3 regions of the Bacillus sp. WC2507 genome follow, and region 3 is predicted to be linked to each of the others. Evidence: riboswitches for the same ligand, from Rfam matches in the RefSeq annotation. Region 3 holds a riboswitch; each other region holds the start of a gene.
The links. A riboswitch is a leader RNA that binds a small molecule or an ion and turns the genes downstream of it on or off. The one in region 3 is predicted to bind S-adenosylmethionine.
Positions count from the first base shown of each region.

Region 1: it holds a riboswitch for S-adenosylmethionine, as region 3 does, so the genes downstream of both, ACUN28_RS00570 (ABC transporter permease) here and ACUN28_RS27700 (methionine ABC transporter ATP-binding protein) in region 3, are expected to answer to the same signal.
Region 2: it holds a riboswitch for S-adenosylmethionine, as region 3 does, so the genes downstream of both, mtnW (2,3-diketo-5-methylthiopentyl-1-phosphate enolase) here and ACUN28_RS27700 (methionine ABC transporter ATP-binding protein) in region 3, are expected to answer to the same signal.

Region 1 is NZ_JBQXPN010000001.1:92,418-103,108, reverse strand. Features, by position in the region: gene ACUN28_RS00590 (multidrug effflux MFS transporter) at 1-822, shown strand, start outside; gene tnpB (IS200/IS605 family element RNA-guided endonuclease TnpB) at 1,004-2,122, opposite strand; gene ACUN28_RS00580 (lipoprotein) at 2,492-2,995, shown strand; partial or broken gene ACUN28_RS00575 (DUF3951 domain-containing protein) at 3,012-3,228, opposite strand; SAM riboswitch class I at 3,402-3,507, shown strand; gene ACUN28_RS00570 (ABC transporter permease) at 3,645-4,562, shown strand; gene ACUN28_RS00565 (ABC transporter permease) at 4,580-5,584, shown strand; gene ACUN28_RS00560 (ABC transporter ATP-binding protein) at 5,541-6,551, shown strand; gene ACUN28_RS00555 (ABC transporter ATP-binding protein) at 6,548-7,321, shown strand; gene ACUN28_RS00550 (peptide ABC transporter substrate-binding protein) at 7,335-8,945, shown strand; gene ACUN28_RS00545 (YusW family protein) at 8,962-9,429, opposite strand; gene ACUN28_RS00540 (helix-turn-helix transcriptional regulator) at 9,602-10,501, shown strand; gene ACUN28_RS00535 (hypothetical protein) at 10,513-10,691, shown strand, end outside.
Region 2 is NZ_JBQXPN010000001.1:1,650,932-1,661,622, forward strand. Features, by position in the region: gene ACUN28_RS08925 (hypothetical protein) at 1-153, opposite strand, end outside; gene ACUN28_RS08930 (nitroreductase family protein) at 469-1,086, opposite strand; gene ACUN28_RS08935 (GGDEF domain-containing protein) at 1,418-2,710, shown strand; gene ACUN28_RS08940 (serine hydrolase domain-containing protein) at 2,801-3,937, shown strand; gene ACUN28_RS08945 (NAD(P)-dependent oxidoreductase) at 3,942-4,820, shown strand; gene ACUN28_RS08950 (DUF3909 family protein) at 4,826-5,158, shown strand; gene ACUN28_RS08955 (hypothetical protein) at 5,210-5,485, opposite strand; gene ACUN28_RS08960 (1,2-dihydroxy-3-keto-5-methylthiopentene dioxygenase) at 5,793-6,305, opposite strand; gene ACUN28_RS08965 (methylthioribulose 1-phosphate dehydratase) at 6,283-6,921, opposite strand; gene mtnX (2-hydroxy-3-keto-5-methylthiopentenyl-1-phosphate phosphatase) at 6,918-7,577, opposite strand; gene mtnW (2,3-diketo-5-methylthiopentyl-1-phosphate enolase) at 7,574-8,818, opposite strand; SAM riboswitch class I at 8,883-8,990, opposite strand; gene ACUN28_RS08980 (pyridoxal phosphate-dependent aminotransferase) at 9,055-10,233, opposite strand; gene ACUN28_RS08985 (carbon-nitrogen family hydrolase) at 10,248-10,691, shown strand, end outside.
Region 3 is NZ_JBQXPN010000001.1:5,275,747-5,286,437, forward strand. Features, by position in the region: gene gatB (Asp-tRNA(Asn)/Glu-tRNA(Gln) amidotransferase subunit GatB) at 1-448, opposite strand, end outside; gene gatA (Asp-tRNA(Asn)/Glu-tRNA(Gln) amidotransferase subunit GatA) at 463-1,920, opposite strand; gene gatC (Asp-tRNA(Asn)/Glu-tRNA(Gln) amidotransferase subunit GatC) at 1,936-2,226, opposite strand; gene ACUN28_RS27665 (YiaA/YiaB family inner membrane protein) at 2,368-2,604, opposite strand; gene ACUN28_RS27670 (MarR family winged helix-turn-helix transcriptional regulator) at 2,837-3,319, shown strand; gene ACUN28_RS27675 (ArsA family ATPase) at 3,396-4,577, shown strand; gene ACUN28_RS27680 (DUF3926 domain-containing protein) at 4,570-4,761, shown strand; gene ACUN28_RS27685 (HXXEE domain-containing protein) at 4,820-5,284, shown strand; gene ACUN28_RS27690 (MetQ/NlpA family ABC transporter substrate-binding protein) at 5,458-6,312, opposite strand; gene ACUN28_RS27695 (methionine ABC transporter permease) at 6,334-6,999, opposite strand; gene ACUN28_RS27700 (methionine ABC transporter ATP-binding protein) at 6,989-8,008, opposite strand; SAM riboswitch class I at 8,132-8,238, opposite strand; gene ACUN28_RS27705 (cysteine hydrolase family protein) at 8,481-9,044, shown strand; gene ACUN28_RS27710 (hypothetical protein) at 9,585-9,722, opposite strand; gene pruA (L-glutamate gamma-semialdehyde dehydrogenase) at 10,138-10,691, opposite strand, start outside.

The sequences.
Region 1 (10,691 bases), 5.2 Mb from region 3:
TTCTCGCTGCTCATGTTAGTAAACGGAGCAGCGCCTATTTTGGCACCGATTATTGGGGGACAATTACTACAGTTCACAACATGGCGCGGTGTCTTCATCGTTCTTGGAGCAATTAGTGTATTTATGTTAATATCAGCTACTTTCGTATTACGTGAAACATTACCTCCTGAAGAAAGAGAAACAGGTGGTTTGTCAGGGACATTGGCGACGTACGGAAAACTGTTAAAGGATCGTCTGTTTATGGGATATGCATTGTCACAAGGGTTAGTAACGGCGGCAATGTTTGCGTACATTTCGGGATCACCATTTGTGTTGCAGAACATATACGGAGCATCACCACAGCAATTTAGCTTATTCTTTGCGATTAATGGTATCGGTATTATTATTGCTAGTCAGGTTACGGGCCGTTTAGCGGGGAAAGTGAATGAGAAGACATTATTTGTTTCCGGTATTATTATTGCAGCTGTTGGTGGTTTATCTTTACTATTAACAATCGTACTAGGAATAGGTTTAATTGGTGTTTTATGTTCCTTATTCCTTGTCGTGTCAAGCGTGGGGGTTGTATCAACAACTGGGTTCTCATTAGCGATGAGAAATCAGAAACAAGCTGCAGGAACAGCATCAGCTTTATTAGGCTTATTACAGTTTATTTCAGGAGCACTTGTTGCACCGCTAGTAGGTATTGGTGGAAGCAACACCGCATTACCGATGGGAGTTGTTATAGCGCTTTGTGAAATTGGTGCTGTATTATGTTATCTATTTATGGCCAGAAGAAGTGAGAAGCAGTTTGAACTGCAACAAAGACAAAATTTAGAGGCTTAATAAAAAAGAGCTGATTCAAATATTTTTTGAATCAGCTCTTTTTTCATTTTTTGAAATAACGCATACAGTTTCGTAAGGTGATGCAAAAGTTATTTGCTTGAACTACTCACCACTTAACGTCCTTACGGACTGTTTGAAGTGGGAGATTCCTAAGTACAGAAGCCTAGTGGCTTCTAATTCATTAGGCTATCCCCGTAGTTCCTACGGTTAGAAGCCTTAAAGCTTCATTTTTAAGATTGATACTTGCGTTAATATCTCTGTCGTGATGACTATTGCACTCAGGACAATCCCATTCACGAAGATTTAGATTCTTAACGTCTTTATTTTGATACCCACAACAAGAACATAATTGGCTTGAAGCAAATGTTTTGGATACCGGAATGACTTGTTTTCCATACCATTTTGCCTTGTATTCTAGCAACGTTCTAAATTGTGACCAAGATACTTCACTAATCGCTTTTGCTAACTTATGATTTTTTAACATATTCGATACTTGTAAATCTTCTATACCGATAACATCGTGGTTTTTGATGATTTCAGTTGAGATTTTGTCCAAGTAATCTTTTCTAGCATTAGCTATGTATTCATGAATTCTAGCTACCCTTACTCGTTGTTTATTCCAGCGAGAAGATCCTTTCATTCTTCTAGAAAGAACACGCTGTGCTTTTGCCAACTTCTCTTCCAATGAGCGAAAAAATTTAGGGTTTTTATAGGTTGTTCCATCTGACAAAATGGCGAAATCTTTTAACCCTACATCCATTCCAATATAAGAATGTGTTTTCGGAAGTTCTTGCACTTCTGTTTCAACTAACAAGGACACAAAGTATTTACCAGAAGGGTTCCGTCTAACCGTAGCATTTAAAATACGTCCCTTTACTTCACGACTTTTGGCAAATCGAACAAGACCTAGTTTCGGCAATTTCATTTTGTTTCCCACAACAACAATGTTTTCATTTGTTTGTTTTGTGGTATAAGATTGTACGTTGTTCTTTTTAGATTTGAAACGCGGGGCACTGTTTTGTTTTTTAAAAAAGCGTGTGTAAGCATCCGCAAGGTTGCGAACAGACGATTGAATAGCAATACTATCCACTTCTTTTAGCCAAACAAACTCTTTCTTCATGGCAGGAAGTTTGGCAGAGCATGTACCATATGTCAAACCCTTTCCTGTTTCTTTGTATGCATTATCCCATAGAGATAGGAAGTGATTGAATACAAAACGAGAACAACCAATCGTTTTATTAATCAGGATCGCTTGTGCTTTATTTGGATAGATACGAAATTTATACGCTTTATTAATCATCCTTCGTTTCACCTCCATTTCGATATATGTCTATTATATACCAAACATACATTCGATTGATAGTGAAGTGATTATTACAAATTTCCTGGTAATACTTTACATATGTCGAACGATTAAGATGACTTCCTGTCATCTCTTGTTCGAAGCCAATTCATCTCCCACCTACTCGCTGGGCTACGTCCTTCACGATCCTTGAGGAAGGAGTCTTCTTGGCTAAATTGATAAAGTGACGATACTGTGACAAAAATGTTGGTGTGTATATTAAGATATCGTCTTAAGTGTAAAAAGTAGGGTGTTCTCGGTATAATAACAAGTGGAGATAAAATAAACTATAATGAGTAATAGCTGTAGATAAAAGGAGAAGAAGAGATGAAGAAGGTTTTGGGTATTGCTGTAATGGGAAGTATGCTCCTTCTAGCAGGGTGTAATGGAAATAAAGATACGAAAGAACCGAAAGAAAAGGTAGAGCAATCTACTGAACAAAAAGAAGAGATAAAAGAATACCTTGCAGTACATGAAAAATACGATATAAAAATAAATAAAGAAATTAATAAAGCACTGCAGTTATTTGAAGTGGCAAAAGAAAAGGGCGGTAAGGAAATAACGAATGCTACATATAAAGAAGACGTGCAAAAGGTAACGACGAGCATGTTAGAAGATATTGATCATATACGTAAAGAAATTCGTGTTCCAAAGTCGAAAGAGAAAGAACATGAGGTATATGTTGGTTTCTTGAATGAATCAGAACAAGCGATGAAAAAATTACAGAAGTTAGCTAAAGAAGAAGATTCATCGTTGATTCGTGATATAGAAATTAATTTTGCAACAGCATCGACATACTATAAACGTTTTCAAGCAGAAACGAAAAAATAACCTTGCGCATGCAAGGTTATTTTTTCTTCTTACCATCTCCGTCTTCATCCTCGGATACTAATACCTTCTGTTCTTCGTGAAATTCAGAAATTGTTTGTCCGGTAATATTATCGAATGGAGTTATAAAAAGAAGTGATACGTTTCTTTTGAATAAAGAGTTTATAGAAGCCGATGATGACAAGTATAACGATGGTTAATGGTAATCCTATAGTAGCAAGAAGTAAGGAATCCATTTTATAACTCCTTTAATACAATTTCTTTTTATTATAAGCGAAAGATTGTAATTTCAATAACTAGCATCGCAGAAAACTGATTTTTCTAAATATATCTAATTTGATTGACTTTTCATTTTTTCAGAATTATAATTCGAAATATACAATTTGAACCAAATAATAATATAGCAATTTACTTATCCAGAGAGGTAGAGGGACTGGCCCTATGACACCTCAGCAGCGGGTTCTATAACAGGAACACCGTGCTAATTCCAGCAAGCAAGTCTTGAAAGATAAGTGATGGGCCTTTGTTTATTAAGCCTTGATCTTATTTTTTTAAGATCAAGGCTTTTTGTATTCTAAAAAGAGAAAAGGGAGTAATGGGGAAAATACGTTAATAAAACTAAGTAAATTTATGTGTTTAGGGGGTTATTGAAGTGTATGTAATTAAAAAATTATCGGTTATGGTATTCACACTATGGGTTATTACGACAGTGACATTTCTAATTATGCATATTATTCCAGGCGATCCATTTTCATCGGATGCGAAAATCTTTCCTGAAGAAGTGATACAAAATATGAGAGCAAAGTATCATCTTGATGAACCGTTATGGAATCAATATGTTGCGTATCTAGACGGCGTAGTTCATTTTGATTTTGGTGAATCCGTTCAATCGACGGGGCAAGGCGTATCAGAAATTATAACGACAGGATTTGGTCCATCAGCGATTATTGGTTTACAAGCACTTGTTATTTCATTATTAGTCGGAATTGCAGCAGGTACATTTGCTGCTCTCTATCACGGGAGAGTAATTGATTATGGTGTGAGTTTACTTGCGATTCTCGGCATATCTATTCCAAGTTTTATTTTAGCACCACTATTTATACAAGTATTCGCTATTCAATTTGAGCTCTTACCAGTAGCGTCTTGGGGCACATTCGAGCATACGGTGTTGCCATCCTTTGCATTAGCGTTAGGGCCAATCGCGGTTATTACAAGGTTTGTTCGTTCTAATATGATCGAAGTTTTGCAGAGTGATTATATTAAGCTAGCAAGAGCGAAAGGTATACCAATTAAGAAGATTATTATAAGACACGCTCTTCGGAATGCAATTGTTCCAGTACTTACATTTGTTGGACCGTTAATGGCTGGGCTTTTAACAGGGACTTTCGTTATTGAAAAAATATTTTCCATTCCTGGTTTAGGAAAATATTTCGTAGATAGTATTTTTAATCGAGATTATCCGGTAATTATGGGAACAACCATTTTCTATAGTGCGCTATTGATTGTATGTATTTTTATTACAGATATCATTCATCGTATTGTTGATCCGCGCATTCGTTCTATTACGTAAGGAGGGGGGATATTTAAATGGGAGCTTATGAAATTAATAAACAGTTATTAACGAATGAAGAGAAAAAAGAATTAACGATAAATAAAGAGCAGCAAACGATTAGCCGAAAAAAGGAAGTACTTCGTAAGTTTGTATCGAATCCAATCGCAGTTTTAGGGTCAGTGACGTTATTACTAATTATTGTATTCTCTCTTATTGGTGAAAGTTTAACGCCATTTACTGCGAGTGAGCAAGTAAAAGAGGCAACAAACTTACCGCCTAGTAGTGAACATTGGTTCGGAACAGATGATTTAGGTAGAGACATATGGGCACGTACATGGGCTGGCGGGAAAATTTCGCTAACAGTTGGATTGGTAGCAGCAGCTCTTGATATAGGGCTAGGTGTACTGATCGGTGGATTTAGTGGATATGTGAGAGGGCGCAATCGCCTTGGAACGTTAATTGATGAGTGGATTATAAGAGGGATTGAAGTATTATATGGTATCCCATATTTATTAATTGTTATTTTACTATTAATCGTTATGAAACCAGGTCTTTTTACCATCATTATCGCCCTTGCATTAACAGGGTGGATTGGAATGGCTCGTCTCATTCGAGCTCAAGTCTTGTCTTTAAAACAAAGAGAGTTTGTTATTGCAGCAGAGCGATTAGGTACATCGCATATGAAAATTATATATGGACATTTAATTCCAAACTTAACAGGCATTATTATCGTGAATTTGTCATTTACAATTCCAGCAGCTATTTTCTCAGAATCATTTTTAAGCTTTATTGGCCTTGGAGTGCAATCGCCAGCAGCGAGTTGGGGAACGATGACGAACGATGCACTTGGGACATTACTAAGCGGAGAGTGGTGGCAGCTATTCTTCCCGGCAATCATGATTGCACTCATCATGTTCGCATTTAATGCTATTGGTGATGGTTTGCAAGATGCAATTGATCCGAAAATCGTAAAACGGAATCGAAAGGAGAAAAAACATGGGACAGCTCTTATCTTTAGAAAACGTAACGTTAGCCGTTGAAAAAGAGAATAGTAAGCAAGCGATTGTGAAACATGTTTCCTTTTCTATTAACAAAGGTGAAATAGTGGCATTGGTAGGGGAGAGTGGTTCAGGAAAAAGCGTTACAGCGCAATCTATTATCGGCTTAAATCAAGAATCCATTCGTATCGATGGTGGAAATGTATCTTTCCAATCAAAGGAATTAACGAATTTACAAGAATCAGAATGGAATCAAATTCGCGGGAAAGATATTTCCTTTATCTTTCAAGATCCGCTTTCATCTTTAAATCCGACGATGAAGGTGGGAAGGCAAATTACAGAAGTGATTTTGCAACACGAAAAGAAATCGAAAAAAGAGGCAAAAAAAATTGCAATTAACCTATTAAATGATTTAGGAATACATGAAGCAGAGAAACGTTTTGAACAGTACCCACATCAATTAAGTGGCGGTATGAGGCAACGTATTTGTTTAGCAATTGCGTTTGCTTGTCATCCAAAGCTTGTTATTGCAGACGAGCCAACAACAGCGTTAGATGTAACGATTCAAAAACAAATTATGGGATTATTAAAAGAGCGGAAAGAAAAACAAAATACGAGCATTTTATTAATCACACACGACTTGGCGCTTGTACGTGAAGTAGCTGACCGGGTGGTAGTTATGTACGGTGGACGTGTTGTTGAAAAAGGGACGATACAGGAAGTAATAGGTTCTCCTAAACATCCATATACGAAAAGCTTATTACAAGCAATTCCGAATATGGATGATTCAGAAAAAGTATTACGTGCAATAGAAGGAACGACACCTTCCATTGAAACATTAAATAGCTTTGGTTGTCCCTTTGTTAATCGTTGCCCAGTAGCAATAAAAGAATGCATTCATCGCTTCCCAGAGAGAACAACATATTCTGAGGAGCATAGTTCTCATTGTTGGCAGCATGTTCTAGAGCATAACCAAGCGAAATCAAAAGAGAAGGTGAATGCTTCATGACGACAGATTTAATTACGGTAAAGCAAGTAAAGAAAACGTATGGAAGTAAAAACAAAGAAATCACAGCTTTAAAAGATATATCTCTTTCTATCCCGAAAGGAACAACGCTTGGCATTATTGGAGAAAGCGGTTCTGGAAAAACAACACTCGGTAAGCTTATAGCTGGGATCGAGAAACCAACGTCTGGTGAAATTGATTATAACGGTCAAGTTGTTCACAAGTTGAAGGCAGCTCATAAGCGTGATTTCTTACAGAAAGTGCAGTTCATTTTTCAAGATTCCACAGCGGCATTAAATCCGCGCTGGAAAGTACGCGATAGCGTAACAGAAGGCTATATTTCATTTGGTTTAGGCGATAAAGGATTGAAAGATAAAGTCGCGGGTGATGCGCTAGAGCGTGTTGGGTTAGATAGACGATATATTGATCGTTACCCGCATGAATTTAGCGGAGGGCAACGTCAACGTATTGCTATTGCAAGAGCTTTATTATGTGAGCCAGAAGTATTGATTCTGGATGAACCAATTTCAGCATTAGATGTTTCACTTCAAATCCAAATTGTGCACTTGCTGCAAAAGATTCAAAAGGAACAAGGCTATACATATTTATTTATCGCGCATGATTTACCGATGGTTCACTATTTATGTGAAAAAGTGGCTGTCTTATATAAAGGAGAACTTGTTGAATTTGGAGATACGGATGAAGTATTCCGTAATCCACAACATTCTTATACAAAAACATTATTAGCATCAACACCAAAAATTTCAGGGTAAAGGGGAATGTAAGATGAAGAAGTTTTTACTGTTTGTCATTATGACCGTTTTAGCAATTACTTCTGTCGCTTGCGGTAAGAAAGAGACGCAAAAGGCAAGTGCTGGTAAGGGAGGAGGAGATCGATTAGTAACGAATATTGGTAGCGATCCATATACACTTGATTCCGCTATTGCAACAGATAGCACGTCAGGTTATGTAATTGGACATTTATTCTCAAGTTTATATACGCAAGATAGTGATGGGAAATATCAAAATGAATTAGCAGAGAAAGAAGAAGTAAATACTGATGGAACTGAATATACAATTCATTTAAAGAAAGATATTAAATGGTCAGATGGTTCTGCTATTACAGCAAATGACTTTGAATTTGCATGGAAGCGATTATTAAATCCAAAAACAGGTTCTATGAATGCGACAGAAATGTATTTTATTAAAGGTGCAGAGGCATATAATACTGGAAAAGGTGAAGAAGGCCAAGTGGGTATTCAAGTTGTTGATCCTCAAACATTAAAGGTAACACTAGAGCACCCAGTGTCTTCTATTAAACAAAAATTAGCAAGTTCATTATTTATTCCATTATCTAAAAAATCAATTGATGATAATAATAAATTAAAAACAGATCCAAAAGAGTTAATTACGAACGGACCATTCACGTTAAAAGAATGGAAGCATAACCAAGCAATTACAGTACAAAAAAATAAAGAATACTATGATAAAAAGGTAACATTAAAAGAAATTGAGTTTCGTATTATTCCAGACTCTAAAACAGCGTACCAATTGTACAAATCAAAAGAATTAGATTTACTAAGTGGTTTACCACAAGAGATGATTGAGAAAGAAAAAGGAAATAAAGAATATAAGCGTGTTGCAGGATTTTCATCTTATATTTATTCGTTTAACGTAGAAAAAGAGCCATTCACAAATGCGAAAGTACGTAAAGCATTCTCATTAGCAGTTGATCGCAAGTTTATCGTGGAAAAACTGTATAAAAACAATGCACAAGAAGCAAATGCATTCGTTCCAGAAGGAGCAAAAACACAAAGTGGCCGTGATTTCCGTAAAGAAAAAGGTGGTTACGTTAAATTTGATCCAGCAGAAGCGAAAAAATTACTAGAAGAAGGTATGAAAGAACAAGGCTGGTCTACATTACCTGAAGTAACATTAAAATTCACTACAGATACACAACATAAAAAAGTAGCAGAAGCAATGCAAGAAATGTTTAAGAAAAATCTAGGCGTAGATATTAAATTAGAAAATAAAGAGTGGAAGAGTTACATCGACACATATAAGCAAAGTGATTTCCAATTAGCTTATATGGGATGGGGCGGCTCTCTATTAGATCCAATTACTAAACTAGATCTATATGCAGGTGATGGTCCGAATAACTATGCAAAATGGCATAATAAAGAATTTGATGCTTTAGTAAAAGAAGCAGAAGTTGAACAAGATGAAGATAAGCGCTTTGACTTACTGCATAAAGCAGAAGATATTATGTTTACAGATTCACCATTAATTCCGGTTATATTCCCTTCTGATTCCTATTTACAAAAAGAATCAGTATCTGGACTTCAATATTATGTTGGATCTAAGCCAGATTTAAGATATGCAAAAATAAAGAAGTAGGCAACCGCCTACTTCTTTATTTTATTTCTCTTTTATATTCTTTTTTCGTTCCATCAGAGAAGACAACTTCTAAATCGAATTTTTGGTAGTCTTTATCAAGTTTGAACACGTTCACTACTTGATCGATTACTTCTTGGTCAGGAGTATCTTTATCAAATTTTAATTCTTTTAGAAGTGGGCTTAATTTTGTAATAGCCTCGTCTCCTGTTAATTTTACATCTGCTTTATGATCTTCAATTTTTGCTTCCATTTTTTTATCAGCTGCTACGTTTTTATAGTCTGCTTCGTAGTCTTTCTTTGTATCTTGGTAGTCTGCCTTTAAATCGAATTCATTGAAGTTTAGTTTTAAATCAGCAGGAGCTTCATTCTTCGCCTCTTCTGTAGTCTTTTTATTAGAAGTTGTGTCTTCTTTTGCAGGGGCTTTACATCCTGTTAATGCAGGTACTAGCATAAGAGCTAATAAAACTGATAGTAAAATTCTCATTATAAATTCCTCCTTATGTAAATTCGTTCTATACAAGTTTTTCCCAAAATCATGTAATTATGTATGTGCTAAAAATAAATTATTATTCTGTAGCCACAAGGGCTAATCCGCAATTTAAATCAAAAATAATTTGTATGTATATGGTAAATTGAAGTTGTGAGGGGGTACTAAAATGCATGAAGAATATAAAGAGATGATGAAAAAAGCAATTGAATATATAGAGGAGCATTTACATGAGGAGCTTACAACAGAAAAAGTGGCATCTCACATTGCAGTATCGATGTACCATTTTCATCGTATTTTTCAAAGTTATATTGGGATGAGTGTCACGGATTATATTCGAAAGAGAAGGTTAACTCATGCTGCGCAGGTTTTAGTGTCAACTGAGAGAGCAGTTATTGATATTGCAGTGCAATACGGTTTTTCCTCACAAGAGGCATTTACGAGAGCTTTTAAAAGAATGTTCCAATTGCCACCAAAGAAATATCGAAAGTATTTCCAATCATTTTATATAGAAAGAGAGGGTGTTTCAATGCAAAAAGGTATACCGAAAGGATGGATCTTAAGTGGAAGTCATCCTGCTGAATATGAGATGGGTTTAGATTATGAAGTTGTCCATCAAGGGAAAGTATCTGCATACATAAAAGCAAAAGAGAATGTTACGCACGGAGGATTTTCAACATTAATGCAAATGTTCCGAGCGGATAAATATGTAGGAAAGAGATTACGTTTTACAGCATTTGTTAAGAGTGAAAACGTAAGAGATTGGGCAGGATTGTGGATGCGAGTAGACGGAAAAGATACAGAACCGCTCGCTATGGATAACATGCAAAATCGTCCAATTAAAAATACGAATAACTGGCAATCGTACTCGGTTGTATTAGATATAAAGGAAGAAGCACTTGGTATTGCATTTGGTGTTTTATTATCAGGAGAAGGTTGTGTGTGGCTAGATAGTATTCGATTTGATGAAGTGGATGGAAAAATTCCTTCAACAGATTTGGCTGAAAACTTTTATGAAACACTCCTAGAAGAGCCGGTAAATCTGCAATTTGAAGAGATAGAAAAGTAAGGAGAAAAGGTATGTTCAAATATGTAAAACTAATAAGCATTAGTTTAGTAGTATCTTCTTGTATTATGGGGATTAACTATTTGATTAGCTATCTTTGGTCAGGGCATATACCTTCTTTGACGTGGAAAATATATTTGATGTTTTTATTTATATTTATGATGAGTTTTAGTTCAATGCAAAAAGAAGGGGA
Region 2 (10,691 bases), 3.6 Mb from region 3:
GGATCGTGCAGTATGTTTTTCTGATTCTAATTGGAATGCTTCTTCTTTTGGAAATTGTAATACTGAAATGTTTGCAGCATCGCCAATAAAATATAGAAGCAGTACAGTTACTATGTAACATAAAAGTGCAATAAAGCTTCCGTATGAACTCAATGAAAATCCCTCTCTTGTTATCTATTTGTTATCATTGTATCATAATTGTAACAAAAACACACGGTTATATTTCTATACTTTAACAAAATTCGACATGAAACGCCATTTCTATGTGTGGAAATAGCATGGAATTTACTGTTTCTTTATATATAGATGTCGAATAATACATTGTAATATTACGGATGTGTGACAGAATAAAAAGAAACGAAGGTAATGAAATTACCTTCGTTTCTTTTTATTCCGTAAAAACCCGATCGGTGTGAGCTAATAATCAGTGGGGGATGAAGAATCCCTACTGATTAAAGTTTCACTTTATTATTTTGCCCATTCACTCACTTGTTCTACGCTCATTCGTGGTGCAGGATGGCCTTTTAAAGTTGATTCACCAATTGTAATAAGCATAATTGGTACGTAGCGAGATGAAACATTGAATTCTTCTGTAAGTGCTTGTGGGTTGAAACCACCAATCGCACAAGTATCCCAGCCAGTTGCTTTAGCTGCAAGCATAAGTTGCATTGCTGCTAATGATGCATTTGAAAAGGCTGCATCTCTTGGGAATTGCTCACGAGCATATGCAGACTCAATATTTTTAGCTAAGCGCTCTTTCGCTTCTTCTTTCATAAATCCTTGTTCTACAATTGGACCATAAACTGGTTCAACGTTTTTATAAGCTTCTAAATCACCTAAAATAGCGACTACAGCAGAAGCATCAAGAATTTGTTGCTGGTTATAAGCAATTGGATGTAATCGTTTTTGTACATCTTCACCTTGGAATACAAGGAATTTCCAGTGCTGTAAGTTCCAAGCAGAAGGTGCTTGAGCAGCGCCCTTTAAAATCTCGTGTAACTCTGTAGATGAAATTTCTTTCTCTGGGTTGAATGCACGTGTAGATGTGCGTTCATATAGCACATTAAAAAAGTTGTCGTTTGTCATTATTTATCCTCCAAATTACATATCAAATTATGAAAAAATAAATGTAATATATTCTACTTACATTTTGTAAGTTGTCGAATTTAAGAATATAATATCTTTATTTTAATTGTCAAGTTTTAAAGAGGAATCTAGGGCATTCGTACAAACGATACAATTCCTATAATCATACACTAAAAAAGGAATTTATAGAGTGAAAAAGCGAAGATAACATTCTCAATTAGCTTGTTAATATGTATCCCTCACTCATTAAAGTTTTTAGAGAACAGTTTTTTATAAAATGTTTGTGAGGAATTCAGTAGAACAAGATATATGAAGTGAGTGAAGACTAGTGATGAACATACTACATTTTTTATTAGAGAATACGGTTTTCCAAGATGTATTACAAGATCTTCAGTTAAATGTCCTTTATATAGAAAATGGATGCACACATCAGCAAACGATAGAAAATATCCATCCAAAATGTATGTTTATAGCAAATAGTTTTGAAGAAGGAGAAGTATTGTTTCAGAGGACTAAACCACATATTGTAATTATGTATGTAACAGATGTTTCTCAAATAAAATATATAAAGAATATGTATAATCCACAAAGTACATTTATTGTAATTTGGGATCAACAGATAACAAGCGAGTTTGCAGAGGTACTTACGTTAGGAATACGTAATATTGTGATAGCCCCTGTGACTCCACAAATGGTGTTAGAGGAAGTGAATAAGAGTTTGTATCAACTTTCTTTAGTGAGGCAAGTAGGTTTGCAACAAGAACTACTTCAAACGATGTTTGATTTTCAAAATGACCTATTATTTATAGTAGAAGACGATGAGATTGTTGATTGTAATACAAATTTTTTAGAGTTTTTCGGATATGAAAATTTGTTTACCTATCGTGAGCAACATTTAGTATTTGCTGAACATTTGATTAGAGAAACTGGATACTATTCAACAACTCATGATATAACATGGTTAGATGATACATTATCCTATGATAGAAGAATTAAGATGTCCAATTATGAAGGGGAAGTGTCAACTTTTTTATTGCGTGCGACACCACTGCCAGAAGATTTATCAAGATTTATTGTGAAGTGTACAGAGATTACAGAATTAGATGAAATCTATCGAGAACAAGAAAGGCTTGCTATGATAGATTCATTAACAGAGATTTATAATCGTTTGAAGTTCCAACAAATACTAGAGGCAGAATGGGATAATGCAATGCGTAACGATGAAAAAATAGCACTTATTTTATTTGATATAGATAATTTTAAAACAGTAAATGACACATATGGTCATGATTTTGGTGACTTAGCATTAATTCAGCTTGCAGAGCTTATGAAATCTAAAGTGGAGCAGCAACATGTATTTGCAAGGTGGGGAGGAGAAGAATTTATTATATTAGTAACGAATACAGTAGAAAAAGAAGCATTTCAGGTTGCGGAATCATTACGATTTTTCATTGAAACAAAGCAATTCTCAGGAATTTCGAAATTAACAGCGAGTTTTGGAGTCGCGTTATATGAACAAGGGATTACAAGAGAAGAATTAATGCAACGAGCGGATATTGCATTATATGAAGCAAAAAAAAATGGGAAAAATCAAGTGTGTGTATATAGAAAAGAAAAAAAGTGATTTTTCGCAACAAATTGTTGCGATTTTTTTTTATTGTTTGATAATAGAGTGTGGGGGGGATTTTGAACGAAGGAATTATGGAGGAACAACATGATAAAAAAAATAATGACGATGGCTTCGCTGTCTGCTGTATTTTGTGGTGGAGTATACTATTTTCTCTATAATCCCAATATAAAGGAAAGCACTGTATTAACAACTAAAGTGAATCCTACTATTGAATCAGAAGTACAAGAGAATATAGACGAAAAAGAAGAACAACAAATTGATTATGCTAGTATATCTCAAAAATTAGATCAATATTTAATAGGAAAGCAATTTAATGGAACAGTTTTAGTAACAGATAAAGAGCATGTTGTATTGAATAAAGGCTATGGATATGCTGACGTTCGAAATAAGATAGAGAACACGCCTCAAACAAAATATCGTATCGGTTCTATTACGAAAACAGTCGTGGCCACATCTATTTTACAGCTACAGGAACAAGGGAAGCTAAATATTCAAGACAATGTAAATAAATATATTCCCTCTTTTCCAGTAGATAAAAATATCACCTTATATCATTTGTTAACACACACATCAGGTTTACCAGAAAGTGGAAAAGGTAAAGTGAATGCGGCTTCCCGTAAAAATTTAGTAAATTGGATTGGAAGTCAAAAATTAGAATTTCCACCAGGATCAGGTTGGAGATATACAGATTATAATTATATGGTGCTTGCTTATATTATAGAAAGTATATCAAAAAAACCTTTAGGAGATTACATAAAAGAAAATATATTTGCTAAAGCAGAAATGCATGAATCTGGTATGGGAAATATGGCTCAGGGAGATCAGCATTTTACTAAAGGATATGTAAAGAAAGAGAATGTACTTGAACCTGCACAAAAATTGTTAATGGATTGGTTATACGGATGCGGTGAGATGTATACGACAGTTGGCGATATGAAGAAGTTAGACGAAGCGATTATAAATGGGAAACTTCTTTCTGAACAAAGTATACAAGCGATGTTTTCACCTTCAGCAGAACGAGAATATGCATTTAGTTTTTATATATATCCGGATTATTTTCATAATCATGGTGTACTATCTGGTTGGAACACTTTCAATAATTTTAATAAAGAAAAAGGAACTTTTGTTATTTTATTTTCAAATGTGAAAAATAGTATGGATGATGAATTTAATAAAGAGTTCCGAAAGACGGTAAGTGATTTATTAGAACAAAGGGGATGAGAAAATGGAACGTAAAAATGTATCAATAGGTTTCATCGGTATTGGTGTAATGGGAAAAAGTATGGTGCGTCATTTAATGCAAGACGGTCATAAAGTATATGTATATAATAGAACGAAAACGAAGACAGATTCTTTAGTACAAGATGGTGCGAATTGGTGTGATACACCGAAAGAGTTAGTGAAGCAAGTTGATGTTGTAATGACTATGGTTGGATATCCACATGATGTAGAAGAAGTGTACTTTGGGATAGATGGAATTTTGGAGAATGCAAATGAAGGCACGATAGCAATTGACTTCACGACATCTACACCAACATTGGCAAAACGTATTAATGAAACAGGTAAAAGTAAGAATGTATATACGTTAGATGCGCCTGTATCTGGAGGAGACGTTGGTGCGAAAGAAGCAAGACTCGCAATTATGGTTGGTGGCGAGAAAGAAATATATGAAAAATGTTTACCGTTATTTGAAAAACTAGGAACAAATATTCAGTTGCAAGGACCAGCTGGAAGTGGACAACATACAAAAATGTGCAATCAAATTGCGATTGCTTCTAATATGATTGGAGTATGTGAAGCTGTTGCTTATGCAAAAAAAGCTGGACTAGACCCAGATAAAGTATTAGAGAGTATTTCAACGGGGGCAGCAGGTAGCTGGTCATTGAGTAATTTAGCTCCTCGAATGTTGAAGGGAGATTTTGAACCAGGGTTTTATGTAAAGCATTTTATGAAAGATATGAAGATTGCTTTAGATGAGGCTGAAAAATTGCAATTACCAGTACCAGGTTTAAGTTTGGCGAAGGAATTGTATGAAGAGTTAATGAAAGATGGGGAAGAGAATAGCGGAACACAAGTGTTATACAAAAAGTACATAAGGGGGTAATTGAGATGGATCTTCAAAAATTTGATGAGATGATTGATGCTGTACAACGAGCAACTTGTATACAAATTAGTGAAAAACAAAAAGAAGCTTTTAAACAAAAATATGATTTTGAACCGAAATTCGAATATGGACGAGATGAGAAAGGGCATTACGTCATTCGAACTTCAAAAAAGATGCTAGAAGAAATGGAATTTTATTTGGCATTGAAATATGATCGTGATGGAGTTGATCTTTATATGCAAGCAGAGATTGACGGTATATGTCACGTATCTGTTAGCTATAATGAAGATGTCCTACATTTACAAGAATTGTTTCAATTTCTAGAAGAAAATAAATAAAAGTCCTCATTTGAGGGCTTTTATTTATTTAGGTATATTTAATTTTTATAATTATAAGCTAGAAGCCCGGCGGCACCGTTCAATTGGGAATGGAATAACTTGCGCGATGTGATTAGGACCAAATTGTTTTGTACGAGCATGGCGTACTATATAAAATGCACACAGAATTGAAACAGGAATAGCACCGAACAAACCAAAAAATAAAGCGCTTACACAAGATGCGACAAAACCTAAAACACCAACTTCTAACTCTTCCATAATAGCTCCTAGAATAACAGGAAGTGCTCCACACGTAACCCCCAGTATAAGTGCGATAAGTAAACTCATGATTATCCCCCTCTGTTTGCGATATTCTTTTCCTTTTTAGTTAATTGTAGTATATCATATACAAAACAGAATTTTCAGAAAAAATTCAAAAAAAGTTCAATAAATGTTCAAAAAGTATTAAGAAATACACTTGAAAACTAGAAGGAGAAGATTGTTTTTGAACGGATGGATTCATACGTTTGAGAAAAATAAAAAATCAGGCTTATTTCATTTTTGAAATAAGCCTGTTCCATAGGAGGATGTATATATGTAGAGTGAATAAAAGGTTGGAAAAGGGGGTCCAAGTCCTTTTATTCAACTAACTACCTTAATAGATTGGAACCCAGCCTTCAGTTGTAACAAAAATACGAATAGCTACAACTTGGCGATCATCTTGCAAGGTAAAATAATGTCTTGCATTTTCAGGAACAGATATGAGATCGCCTGGCTCAAGTTCAACGTCAAAGAACTTCCCATCTTTTCCTTCAATAGCAAAGATGCCATGCCCACTAACAATAAAGCGAACTTCATCATCAGTATGATGGTGTTCTTTTTGGAAATTAATTAACAATTCATCAAGGTTAGGTGTGCTATCAGAAAGTGAAATGACATCATGTGCTTTATAACCTCGGCGCGCTGAAACATCAGCGATTTCTTTTGAAAACACAGCTAATATTTCAGCCTTGTTTTCATCTGTTAACGAATAATTTTCATTTAAATGAGTAGGAAGCTTAGAGATGTTCCATTTCTCATATAAAACGCCTTCCTCTTGTAGAAATTTAGATACTTCCACCTCATTTTCAATGCGAGTATTTATTTCATGAATACGAATTTGCGCCATTAGAAACGCCTCCTTGAATTGATAATAGTTTTATATGAAATTGGAATAAAAACTCGTAAGCCTCTAATCTTTTCTTTGCATCAAAGCTATCTCGTCCCCATACGGTAATACCATGGTTACGGATTAATACTGCTCCCGAGTCACCTTGTATATGCTTTCGGAAGTTTTCTCCAAGCGTTGGGATATGGGCATGGTTTTCAATAATAGGAATGTGAATTGTTGCATCTTCTTCCCAAATATCGAGAGCTTTAATAATTTCTTGATTTTGAAGGGTGACTACATCACCATATAAATTTGTGATGACATTGTTATCAGTTGTATGAACATGAAGTACGCACCCGGCATTCGTATTGTTATAAATATGTGTATGCAAGATTGTTTCTGCTGAAGGACGTAATTCAGTCTCTAATACGGGAACCCCTAGATAATCTACTAATAGAAAATCATCTGGAGTAGTTTTTGTTTTATCTTTACCACTTGCTGTAATGAGAAAAGTAAGTGGTTCATGACTAACCTTTATAGAAATATTACCACTCGTTGCTGGAAACCAATTTCGTGTTGTTAATTCTTTTTTTATCTCGCTTAAGTCATACCATTGACGAAACAGTTGTTTCATAATTTCACCTCCAACAAATGTTTTAATGCAGCTTGAACATCGTGAAATGTTTCAAAAGGTGTATAAGAAATATGATTTTCTTCACACTTTTTAATAAGGAAATCACGAGCGAACACTTTATCCGCTTGTTTCGCAGCTTGTAAATCAGTAATTGAATCTCCAATCACAATATGGAAGTCATTCGTATCACTTAATTTACGGATTAGTGATGATTTACATAATCCGCAATGATTTTGACAATGATGATCACAAGGATGAGGCCACTTAACGGTAATGTATTCACTTGAAAAATCTGTTTCATTACAGTAAATTCGCTCTTTTGGAATGAGTCCTTGTAAGAGTGGATAGACGAAGAAATCCATTCCACCTGATATAACGTAAAAAGAAATATTCTTTTCATTTACAAATTGTATAAATTCATGAAAACCACTACGGATTTCAGCAGTTTCTATTAAAAACTGAATCATATCATCGTGCAGATTAGTAGGTATTAATTGAAATAATTGAGAAACACCTTCTTGAATAGACAGCTCTTGTGATAAAATTCTATTCTTTACTTCTTCGGCTTCTGGTGGTGCGAATTTTTCCATAATGGACATAATGTTATCATTATTTGTAATCGTTCCATCGAAATCACAAAATACTTGAATACTCATAATTTCACCCCATGAGAAGGATTTCCCCATATTTGTAGTGCACTATGCAAATTTATGTCATTTACTTCATGGAGTGGTTTATTTTGCAAAGTAGCATCAATTGCAGTACGGAAAGCTTTACCGCCGCCCTGTGCTCCATTTGGATGTCCGTGTATTCCTCCGCCAGCATTAATAACAACATCTTTACCGAAATCTCGTAGAATAAAGGGAACGAAACCAGGGTGAATACCAGCAGACGGAACAGAAAAACTCTTCTTGAAAAATGCATCGTCTTCAGTTAAATGTTTTGAGATAGCAAGAACTTCCTCTTTTTCTAACGCAACACTTCCGTATGGAGATGGGAATAATGAAAAGTCAGCGCCAGCATAACGTAATAGCTTTCCGAGTAATAATGGAGATGAAATTCCATATAACTTTGATGCTGAGTAAGCACCACTTACAGCAGGGTGTGCCATAATAGGGACTGGGATTTCATCATCTTCTGCAAGTGATTGTAGTACATCTAGTCCGTAAGCAAATACGTTAAATAATAGAATATCAGCCCCAGCTTGCACTGCGCGTTTCGCATTTTCTTTTAAATCAAAAGTTCGTCCTGTTAAATTTACGGTATATAACGTTTTATGTCCGTATGTTTCATATACGGATCGTAAAACTTCTTTTCCAGATACAATGCGTTTCGTAAGAGGTGTTAATGTATTCTCAAATAATATTTCATCATCTTTTACTATATCTACACCACCAATTGCTTGATCGCGTAATTGCGTTTTTAAATACCCAATATTTCGTCCAATCATTCCTTTAAAAATACTCATTAAAAGGGGACGATCATGCACTTGTAAAAGGTTTCGAATACCATCTATGCCGAACTTTGGACCAGGAAAATGTTTTTTTAACTCGTCTGAAAAAGTTAAGTCAATTAATTTCACTTCGCCATCAAGTGATAGTTTTCCGAATGTAGTTGTTAAAATTGCTGGTAAGTCTGGACTGAAGTTTAATAACGGATATTCGATTTTAATAATCCCGCGTTTTACTTTTTTACGTAAATACGAATTGGTATGTTCTTGTTCAGCTAATTCCTCAACATGGATGACGTTACCTTTATGCTGTTTTAGTTGCTCTTGCAATAAGTGTGGCAAATGAGTCCAAGAGCCAATTGTTAAACCGAGTGCAATTTGCTCGGCCTTTTTTTCTAAGTTATGTGAATCATCATGGATTAAATACGTCGCTATAATTCCGCTCATTGTTATACCCTCCTAGTTAAATAAAAAAACCTCTCAGCTAAGGAGAGGTTTTTTTACAACCAGCTCCTTATCTGTCAGCGTAATGCTGCGAGAATTAGCACCGTGTCTACAATTATGTAGATCGGTTGCCGGGCTTCGTCGGGCTCGTCCCTCCACCTGCTCTTGATAAGAAGTATTTAGAAATGTTTAAATTTTTAAGATAACTGAATTTTGTCAGATATTTTTCATGTTGTCAATTATTTTTTGAAAAAATTTAATTTATCAATTCGATTAATGGCTTCTCGTAATCTATCTTCTGTATGCAAGAGACCAACGCGGACATAGCCTTCGCCGTGCTCACCAAATCCAACACCAGGAGCAACTGCAACGTGTGCTTTTTCTAGTAAAATATCAGAGAATTGCTCAGATGTATATCCTTCTGGTACAGGAAGCCATGCAAAGAATGATCCTGTTGGAATGTCTACATTCCAACCAATTGAGTGACAAGCTGAAATAAGAGCATTTCTGCGAGATTCGTAACTATTTACAAGATCTACGACGCAAGATTGTGAACTTAAAAGTGCTTCACGGGCAGCATCTTGAACTGCACCAAAAATACTAACATACATATGATCTTGTAATAAGTTAATTGTTTCAATGACACTTTCATTCCCTACGGCAAAAGCAATACGCCATCCAGCCATATTGAAAGTTTTCGATAAAGTGTAAATTTCAATTCCTGTATCTTTGGCACCGTCTGCTTGTAAGAAACTAACGGGCTTTTGACCATCAAACCCAATAGCACCGTAAGCAAAATCGTGAACAACTAATATATTATGTTTATTTGCAAAATGAATGGTCTCATCAAAGAAATCTTTTGATGCAGTAGCACCGGTAGGATTATTTGGATAGTTTAAAAACATTAATTTCGCACGCTCGGCAATAGAGTTATCAATTTTTGTATAATCTGGTAAAAAATTATTTTCTGCAATAAGCGGCATTGTTTCAAATTGTGCTTTTGCTAAAGCAACTCCTGATAAATAATCTGGATAGCCTGGATCTGGAACAAGAATAGTATCACCAGGGTTTGTAAAACAAACTGGTAACTCTACTAATCCAGCCTTTCCGCCAAACAAAATAGCAACTTCTGTTTTTGGATTTACTACTACATCATATTCACGTTGATAGAATGTTGCCACGGCTTCTTTTAAGCTTTCGTGTCCGCGAAATGGCGGATATTTATGATGAACGGTCTTTTCAGCAGCATTTTGTAAAGCTTTTACGATATGCTGCGGTGTTGGTTGATCTGGATTACCTTGACCTAGATTAATAACATCGTGACCAGCTGCAACGACTTTGTTAACTTTTGCAACAAGTGAAGCGAAAAATTGTGTTGGCAATGATGTTACTATCTCAGAAGGTTGAAATAATTTCATACTTTCCACCTCTTTTGAAAGTTGTTACAATTCTAGTGACAAATGATATAATCTTTCCAGTATTTTGTAAAGAAAAAATTATGAATGGGGCTGACAAAATGAAAGTCGCATGTATTCAAATGGATATTGTCTTTGGAGATGTAGAAAAAAATATTGAGAACGCTAAAAGTAAAATAAGCGAAGCGATGAAGGAAAGACCAGATGTTATCGTCTTACCAGAACTATGGACAACAGGATATGATTTAACAAGACTTTCTGAAATTGCAGATAGGGATGGATTGCAAACGAAAGAAAAGCTGAAAGAATGGTCGAAGCAATATGGTGTACATATTGTCGGTGGGTCTATAGCGAAGCAAGCAGAGCAAGGTGTTACAAATACAATGTATGTAGTAAACAAGGAAGGAGAACTAGTCAATGAATATAGTAAAGTTCATTTATTTCAGCTTATGGATGAACAT
Region 3 (10,691 bases):
CGATTAAAGGCATACCTTGACGATTGTAATCTACTAATGAACCATCAGCTGTATGCGTTGATTTACCAGCATCTTCTTCTAAATGAAGACGTGTAATACCGATACGTTTCTTTTTACCATCTACTTCGATTTCAATCCAACCATTTTCACCAATTGGCTTATCAAATTGAGAAATTTGGTAAGCTTTCGGATTATCTGGGTAGAAATAGTTTTTACGGTCGAACTTCGTTTCCGTTGCGATTTCACAGTTTAATGCCATTGCAGCTTTCATTGCAAAGTTAACTGCTTCTTTATTTAAAGTAGGAAGTACCCCTGGGTATCCTAAGTCAATTACACTTGTTTGTGTATTTGGCTCCGCTCCGAATTCTGTTGGACTCGCAGAGAAAATTTTCGAATTTGTTTTTAACTCAACGTGAACCTCTAAACCAATAATTGTTTCTAAATTCATCTATGCTCGCCTCCTTACAGACTTGCTTTTTTTGTATGATAGTCTGTTGCTTGCTCAAATGCATGTGCAACGCGGTAAATTGTCGTTTCATCGAAGTGTTTACCAATGATTTGTAGACCAAGTGGCATGTTGTTAGCACCAAATCCACATGGAACAGAAATCGCTGGAACACCAGCTAAGTTTACTGGGATTGTTAAAATGTCGTTTGCATACATTGTCATTGGATCATCAACTTTTTCGCCCACTTTAAATGCCGGAGTTGGCGTTGTTGGTCCAATAATAACATCATAGTTAGCAAATACATTTTCAAAGTCGTTTTTAATTAATGTACGTACTTGTTGTGCTTTCTTGTAGTATGCATCATAGTAACCAGAGCTAAGTGCAAATGTACCAAGCATAATACGACGTTTTACTTCATCACCAAAACCTTCGCTACGTGTGTTTTTGTAAAGGTCTAATAAATTATTTACATTATCAGAACGAACCCCGTAACGTACGCCATCAAAGCGTGAAAGGTTAGCAGATGCTTCAGAAGAAGATAGTAAGTAATACGTTGCTAGAGCGTATTTAGAGTGTGGAAGAGATACTTCCTCCCAAGTTGCGCCCATACCTTCTAATACTTTTAAAGCAGCTAGTACTGACTCACGAGCTTCTTCGCCAACACCTTCTCCTAAGTATTCTTTCGGTACAGCAATGCGTAAACCTTTAACGTCGCCTGTTAAACCAGCTAAGTAGTTTCCTACTTCAACGTTTGCAGAAGTTGCATCCATACGGTCAATACCTGAAATAGCTTGTAATAAGTATGCATTATCTTCTACTGTACGTGTAATCGGTCCGATTTGGTCAAGTGAAGATGCGAATGCTACTAATCCGTAACGAGATACGCGTCCGTAAGTTGGTTTTAAACCTACAACACCGCAATATGCAGCTGGTTGACGGATAGAACCACCCGTATCAGAACCTAGAGAGAATAATACTTCTCCTGCTGCTACAGCTGCTGCAGAACCACCACTAGATCCGCCTGGAACGTAATCTAAGTTCCATGGATTTTTCGTAGCGTAGAAACCTGAGTTTTCATTTGAAGAACCCATTGCGAACTCGTCCATGTTTAACTTACCGATTGTAATTGTGTCAGCAGCTTTTAGCTTTTGCACAACTGTCGCATCATAAATTGGATCGAAGTTTGCTAACATTTTGCTCGCACAAGTAGTACGAAGACCGTTAGTTACAATGTTATCTTTTACACCAATTGGCATACCGAATAATAAACCATTATCTTCCGCACCAATTTTCGCGTCTAATTCTTTCGCTTTCGCGCGTGCGTTTTCTTCATCTAATGTAAGAAAAGCTTTTACGTTATCTTCAACATCCGCAATACGTTTGTAAGATTCTTCTACTAAATCCGTAACGGAAATTTCTTTGTTGTTTAACTTCTTATGTAACTCTGATACTGAATGATCAAATAATGACATCGAAATTCCCCTCCTCTATTCTAATACTGCTGGAACACGGATTTGATTATCTTTGTGATCCGGTGCATTTTTTAATACGTCTTCTACTGGTAAACCTTTTTCTGGTACATCTTCACGCATAACATTTTTCATAGTTAATACATGAGTTGTTGGTTTTACATCAGTTGTATCTAATTCATTTAACTGTTCTGCAAATGTAACAATTGCATCTAGTTGTTTTTGAAATTTTTCTGCTTCTTGATCAGTAATTGCAAGACGTGCTAAATGTGCTACGTGCTTTACATTCTCAACGGAAATTCTTGACACGGCTAGGCCACCTCCATAATATATCGTTCAATCTACAATACTATTGATGATACCAAATTTTCAGTACTTCAAGCAAGTCAACACACGGCACTTACGGCATTTTTACATAAAAAAAGAAAGGCAATTGCCTTTCTTTACAATTTACTCCTTATCTACCGGTTTATTTTTCGGAAATCTCTCGTTATCTTCTTCATTATCACGAATTGTTTTTTGTAATACAAAACAAGACATCGTTAAAAATAATGTGCCTAATAAATAGTACCCTTTTACACTAAGCGTTGCATCTAATGTATATATCCCTATTAACATTCCAGAAAGCGCACAAACAAATGAAGTCCATGCTAAAAACGTGAACGCTTGCGTATTTCGTCTTCTCATCGTCCTCCCCCTCTTTATCTGTACATTCATTTTATAGATAAATATATTTATCATGATGGATTTTTATGTAAATTCTATTTTTCGATTTATAAAACTATCATAAAAAACATTATTCCACATATAGTTTTCTGGCTTATCTGAAAAAACAATCAAAATGATTGACATTTTTTTCAATTCCACATAAACTAAAAACAAATATTACGAACCTCGAAATATACGGGAGTGGAATTAATTGTTGCAATATGAACATTTTTTAGACTTACTGCTAGATAACGCCAAGAAATTTTTCTATCCTGAGGAATGGGTAAGCCTAGATTTAACACTTTCTAAAACAGAAGTATTTTGTTTACTTTGGATGGAGCGAAATACAGATATTACAATGACAAAAATTGCTGAACTTCTTGATATACCGATGAGTACAACGACGGGCGTTGTAAATCGCCTTGTAAAAAAGGGGTATATTGAACGGTACCGTGATGAAAACGACCGACGCATTGTATTAATTCGTTTAACGGAAAGCGGTATAATGCTCGTTCAAGAAGTAAAACAAAATGCAGCCCATTACTTTAGCTTAGTGACAGAAGCATTATCAGAAGAAGAAAAAACATTCTTACTACAAATCTTCCAAAAGATCATGAATCACATTGCTACGTCACAGCAAAAAACAGAAGAAAAGGTTTCTACACCTAAAATGAAAAACATTCCGATTGAATAAAAACCCTAATAGGGTTTTTATTCAAGAAAATATTTCGTAACTCGTAATATTCGACATCCGAAACAAAGGGGATATAATGATGAGAATTATTTTGTATACAGGTAAAGGCGGCGTAGGAAAAACTAGCATTTCAGCAGCAACAGCATTTCAAAGTGCAAAACAAGGATTAAAAACATTAGTAATGAGTACAGATCCTGCTCATAGTTTAGGAGATTCATTTGGTATAAAGCTATCTTCTGAGCCATTAGAAATTCGTGAAAACTTGTGGGCACAAGAAATTAATACGATTTATGAGATGGAAAAAGGCTGGGGGAAATTACAGAAATATATTACACTACTCTTCACTTCCAAAGCAGCTGATGATATTACAACAGAAGAATTAACAATGTTTCCTGGTATGGAAGATTTAATTAGCTTACTTCGCGTACTCGATTATTATAAACAAAACACATATGATGTTATCATCATTGATTGCGCTCCAACAGGAGAAACTTTAGCAATGCTCAGCTTTCCAGACATGCTCGGCTGGTGGATGGAAAAATTATTTCCTATTAAAAGAAAAGTTTTAAAAGTTGTTCGCCCTGTAGCTCAACCACTTCTTGGTGTTCCTCTTCCAACCGATGATATTATGGACGAATTAACAAATACACTTGAACAGCTCGGAGAAATGAGAGATATTTTATCAAATCGAGAAATAACAAGTATCCGCATCGTTGTAAATCCCGAAAAAATGGTCATTAAAGAAGCTCAGCGAAGCTTTACTTATTTAAATTTATACGATTATAACGTAGATGCCATTATGATTAACCGCGTCATTCCTAACACTGTCACTGATCCTTATTTTCAAGCATGGAAAGATACTCAAAAAAAATATAAAACATTAATTCAAGATAGTTTTCAGCCGCTTCCTATTTACGAAGCTCCTATGTTTGAACAAGAAGTTGTCGGTTTGTCCATGTTAGAGCGTGTAGGAGACACTTTATTTAAATCAGATTCTTCTCCTACCGAAGTGAAATTTAACGGGCGCACTCAATATGTAAAAAAAGATGGTGATGAGTATATTTTCGTTCTCTCCATTCCCTTCTCAAACAAAAGTGAACTTTCATTAAATCAAAAAGGTGATGAACTTATCATTCGTTCAGGTTCTGTGAAACGGAACATCACATTACCAAAAACGTTAACACACCTTTCTATTCAAGGAGCTAAGTTCGAAGAAGATGTACTAAATATTCGGTTTGGAGGTGTAGTACATGCATGAGGAACTACTAAGAAAGGTAATTCGTACAAAAATAAAAGTCGGTATGAATATATTAGAAGAGTTACCTACCCCAATCCAACAATCAGCTAAGCAAATACTAAATATTTTGCAAGAGGAGCTAGCTACTTATCCGAAAGAACAAGAGCATCACGAAGATAATTTAAAAAGTATCATAATTGAATGAACATCTCTGGATAGAGAGCCTTTCTAGGCTTTCTATCTCCATATTGGAGTGATGTAAGTTGTTGAAAAAACATTCCACTATTATGCTTTGGATTATTCCCTTTTTATTTTTCATTCATAACCTTGAAGAATCTTTCCAGATGCCACGATATCTTGCTAATCAATTTTCGATTACTTTTATAACTAGTCAACAATTTTTCATTGCAATTTCTGTATTAACTCTCTTTGTTTTACTTATCGTCTTTCTATATCAACTGAACTTCTTGTCTTCTATATACTGGATTATTTTTATACAAGGGGCTATCTTCTTCAACTCTGTTCAACATATTATTTTGTTTTTTATTTATCGTTCCTATAATCCTGGCGTAATATCAGCTGTTTTCATTGCTATTTTTTCTATTTTCTTTTTTTTATCCCAAAAATACTTAATTCATAACAAGCAATTCGTAATTACACTTATTTTCAGCTTATTTTCTTACCCCATTATAATTTGGATTATCTTACTACTCGCTAGCTACTTTTAGTAATAAAAAAAGACCAGGAAAACTCCTGGTCCATTACTCTACTTAACAAACATTGGATTCTACGTTATACAGAATTGGAAGGTACAGAATTAGGGTTTTGTTTGTTAAGTAGATTATATGTTGAACGAGCTAACAGCGGAGGGGTTCCTACTGTTAATCGTTAAACCCACTAATTATTTTACGATTTTTTCAAGCTCATCAAGTGAAAGATCTACTGAAATGGAACCATCATTTGTTTCTTTCTTAATTGCATCTGTTACTTCTTTTGAATGATATAGTTCAATTACTTTTTTCAGTGTTGGATCATCTTTATCTTTTGTACGAGCTGCAAAAATGTTAATATATGGCTTCGCATTTTCATTCTTTGGATCTTCTAAGAAAATTGGATCCTTCGCTGGATCTAATCCAGCTTGACCAGCAACACCGTTATTAATAACTGAAGCTGCTACATCTTTTAATACACGAGGTGTTTGCTGTGCGATAACCGGTGTAATTTTTAACTTCTTCGGATTTTCAGCAATGCCGCTTGGGTCTCCAAATAAGCCAAAGTCTTTCTTAAGCTTTAATAATCCAGCTGCATCAAGAAGTTTTAATGCACGAGCTTGGTTCGTTGGATCATTTGGAATCGCAATTTCTGAACCATCTGGAATTTCATTTGCCTTCTTATATTTTTCAGAGTATAAGCCCATTGGTGCAATTTGCGTTGTACCAACAGCTGTAATATCTAACTTATGCTCTTTTTTAAATTGCTCTAAGAAAGCAACGTGCTGGAATGAGTTTAGTTCAATATCTCCATCAGCTAACGCTTTATTTGGCGTTGTGTAATCAGAGAACTCAACCAGTTTAACTTTAATTCCTTCTTTTTCAGCTTTTTCCTTTACAATTTCCCAAGCGTTTCCATCCGTTCCAGTTACACCAATGCGAACTGTTTTCTCTTTTGCTCCTGCCCCCGTGTCCCCACTTGAGCAGCCGCTTAATGCTGAAATCCCTACGATTGCTGATAATGCAAATGCTAAAATTTTCTTCATTTTCTTTTCCCCTCTTCCTTTTTATGATCTGCGTAAAAAGACTTTCGCAAAGTAGTTTCCTAAGTTTTGAGCTACCTGTACGAGAATAATAAGTAAAACGACCGTTACGAACATAACTGATGTATCAAAACGTTGATAACCATATGTCATCGCTAAGTCACCAAGACCGCCACCACCGACAAGCCCAGCAACTGCAGAAAATTCAATTAAACCAACTGTCATAAATGTAACCCCTAAGATCAATGGCGCTAACGCTTCTGGCACAAGAATTTCAAAAACAATTCTAATTGGTGAAGCTCCCATTGCTTGTGCTGCTTCAATTACCCCCTTCGGAACAGAAACAAGATTTGTTTCAACCATTCTCGCAATACCAATCGAAGCGACTAACGTCATTGGGAAAATTGCTGCTGCTGTTCCAATCGTCGTTCCAATAACGCTTCTTGTTAGTGGGCTTAAAGCTACTAAGAAGATGATGAATGGAACCGGGCGAATTGTATTAATAATGATATTAAGAATAGAAAAGACCCATTTATTTTCTAAAAAGTTTCCTTTTCTCGTTACATATAACAGTAAACCTAGAGGTATACCAAGAATTGTAGCAAATATAAGGGTTACAATTACCATTAAGAGGGTATCCCCCGTCGCATCTACTATGCGTGGCCAAAATATACTCCAATCAACTCGCATGAGCTTCTACCTCCTTCAGCTGCACTTGCAGTCTTAGATGTTGTAATGCTTTTTGAATTTCTTTCTGCTCACCTTGCAGTTCCACAAGTAGATTTCCAAATAGCACATTTTGAAGTTCAATAATATTTCCGTACAGTACGTTTACATCGACGTTATAGTTTTTCGCGATATATGATAGTACTGGCTGCCCTGTCTCTTCACCAGTAAATGTTAAGCGATAAATCTGTCCACCATTTTGAATTTTCCCTAGAACACTTTCCGGTAAATGATCATTAATAATAGAGCGTACAAAGTTTTGAGTTGTCTTTGTTTTTGGTTGTGTGAAAACGTCAAACAGTTTTCCTTCTTCAATAACCTTTCCCTTCTCCATTACAGCTACACGGTGACAAATTTCTTTCACAACATGCATTTCATGTGTAATAAGAAGAATTGTTACATTGTATTCTCGATTTACTTTCTTTAATAAGTTCAAAATTTCTGTCGTTGTTTCTGGATCTAAAGCTGATGTTGCCTCATCACATATAAGAATGTCTGGCGATGTTGCAAGTGCTCTTGCAATACCAACACGCTGCTTTTGTCCGCCTGATAGTTGCTCTGGATAATAGTTTGCTTTATCTTCTAATCCTACAAACTTCAGCAGTTCATTTACTCTTTCTTTTATCTCATTCTTTGGTACTTTCGCTAATTTTAATGGATAAGCAATATTCCCAAACACTGTTCTTGAATTAAATAAATTAAAACTTTGAAAAATCATCCCGATTCTTTGTCTTAGCTTCCGTAATTCTTTCGTCGATAAGGATGTAATATCTTTATCATCTATTGAAATCGTTCCTGCCGTTGGTCTCTCTAACATATTTACTAGGCGTAATAACGTACTCTTTCCAGCGCCACTAAAACCGATAATGCCGAAAATTTCGCCCTTCTCAACTGATAACGTTACATCCTCCACCGCATGAACAGATTGCCCACCTGATTCATATACTTTACTTACATTGTTAAAAGAAATCATTTTTTCCCCTCCTATATGCTGTAAAAACTTGAAGTAGAGCTTTCGAGGTAAAATAAAAAGTGCTCTCCTTCTTATCAACCATAAAGATAAGAAGGAGAGCACTTATATGTACTCGTTCACATCTTCTCATCTTCCAAGCCTTTTATAAGGCTTGCTGGAGTTAGCACGGTATTAAAAAAACCGTTGCTGAGGTATCGTAGGGCCAGTCCCTCCACCTCTCTGGATAAGAATGTATCGATTTAATTGTCGTTTAATTAATTCTCATTATAGAACTCAGAATAATAAGAGTCAATACATTTTTTAGAAAAATATTAATTATTTCTCTATTAAAATTTTTAAATAAAAAATCACAATACAAATAGTAATTTTTAAAGTTATGTAAAATTCTCCTCCTTCATATTTTTTAAAAGGAGAATCCTCTCTATACATTGAATACCATTATTTGAATATGAAATCGGAGGAAGATAAATATATGAAAACAGCTCTTTTACTCGTTGATATTCAAAATGATTATTTTCCGAATGGAAAGATGGAATTGCGTAATCCAGTAGAAGCAAGCGAATATGCTAGCCAGCTGCTACAATTCTTTAGAACGAAAAACGAACCTATTTTTCATATCCAACATGTAGCAATAAAAGATGACGCTACTTTTTTCCTACCAAATACAGAGGGTGTACATATTCATGAAAGCGTACGCCCACTTAGAGAAGAAACCGTTATACTCAAACATTATCCAAATAGTTTTCGCGAAACCGATCTTCTAGAACAATTACAACGTTTAGACATTGAGCACGTCGTCATATGCGGGATGATGACTCATATGTGTATTGATGCTACTGTAAGGGCTGCTTTTGATTTCGGCTTTCCATGTACCGTTATACATGATGCTTGTGCTACAAAAGATCTTTCCTTTAAGAGTGCTACTATACCAGCCGTTTATATTCATAACACAATTTTAGCTAGTTTAAATGGAGTATATGCAAATGTAATGAGTACAGAGGAGTTTTTGGCTACAAAAAAACACTCCCTTCAGTGAGCAAAACCGAAAAGAGTGTTTCTTGTCAAACCATAGATTTTCTTTCAAATTGTATTATACAGGAAATCCTTAAAATGAATACTAAAAAATGTGACTAATAAGTCAACTTTTCTCGTTGATTTGTTTCTATTTACATGTTTATCCTGATATTAATAGGGTTTAGCTAGTTCTAATCACCGAATAGTAATATATGGAAATCACTTTCGGTTCAAATGAATTAGCTTCCCCTATTATAGGGTAAGTTAAAGCATACATTGTCCAAAACGTTAAATATATAACCATAAATGGCCATTGAAAAATAAATCCTATATTTTCAATGGCCATTTACTTTTCGATATAAGCTCTATTATTCGTTGGTTTTGTTGTATCTTTAAAATAACGTTTAATCAAAAACAGAGTTATGTGTAGCAATGGAATAAAAACTACTAATTTATATATATTTGAACGATGAATAACTTACCTATTTTCTTGTGTTTGTTTACACCATATACAAAAAATCAGGGAAAACGTAATCAAAAACGTAACATATTATTTATCTGTTTATTTTTGCTTCTTTTTCAAATACTCTGCACGCAATTTTTCAATTTGCTGCTTTTTATCAAATTTGGCAGGCGTCTGTTTTTCATGAAACTTTGCCACAGCTACCTGACTTTTGTAATCCAATTGATATTTTCCCACTTTGTTCACCTACTTTTCTTGTCTTTAAAGAGAATCTATTCAACAAATATAATATACCTTATTTTACTGAAGTAAACCTTATTTATTAGTTTTTCTACTTATATCTATCTTAATCCGAATATGATTTTATTCAACTAATCTGCCCCGTTAGTTTAAGCAGGAAACTTCACAATCTCAATAGAGTAAAGCCTATTGGTATTAAAATTTTTTGGACAATCTATGGTTGGTTTTTAGTTCTTTAGAGAATTTATTGTTTATTAATTTTATTTTAGCTTAGTGGAAAATGAAAAAGCGTATATAAAATAGACAATATATATAATTAATTTGTAGACCCATTCATGCTTTAAACCACATATAGAAATTTTTTCAAAAAAAAGAGATCTTCGCAGACTGCGAAGATCTCTTCTACTATTTCTTATAAAGTTTCAGAAGTAGTTTTTGCTTGCATGTGAAGTGCTAAGTAATCAGGGCCACCAGCTTTAGAGTCTGTACCAGACATGTTAAAGCCACCGAATGGTTGGTAACCTACGATTGCACCAGTACATCCACGGTTGAAGTATAAGTTACCCACATGGAATTCTTCACGTGCTTTTTCAATATGGTCACGGTTGTTAGTAACAACAGCACCTGTTAAACCGTATTCTGTATTGTTTGCAATTGCAAGTGCATGATCAAAGTCTTTTGCTTTACAGAATGCTACTACTGGTCCAAAGATTTCTTCTTTCATTAAGCGAGCATCTTCTGCAACGTCAGCAACGATTGTTGGTTGGATGAACCAGCCTTTAGAATCGTCTCCTTCGCCACCTGTTAAGATTCTACCTTCTTCTTTACCAATTGCAACATAGCTCATTACTTTATCGAATGCAGCTTGGTCATTAACAGGACCCATGTTTGTACCTAATACAGCTGGGTTAGCTACTGTTAATTCTTTCGTTAATTCAACCGCACGATTTAATACGTGATCGTATA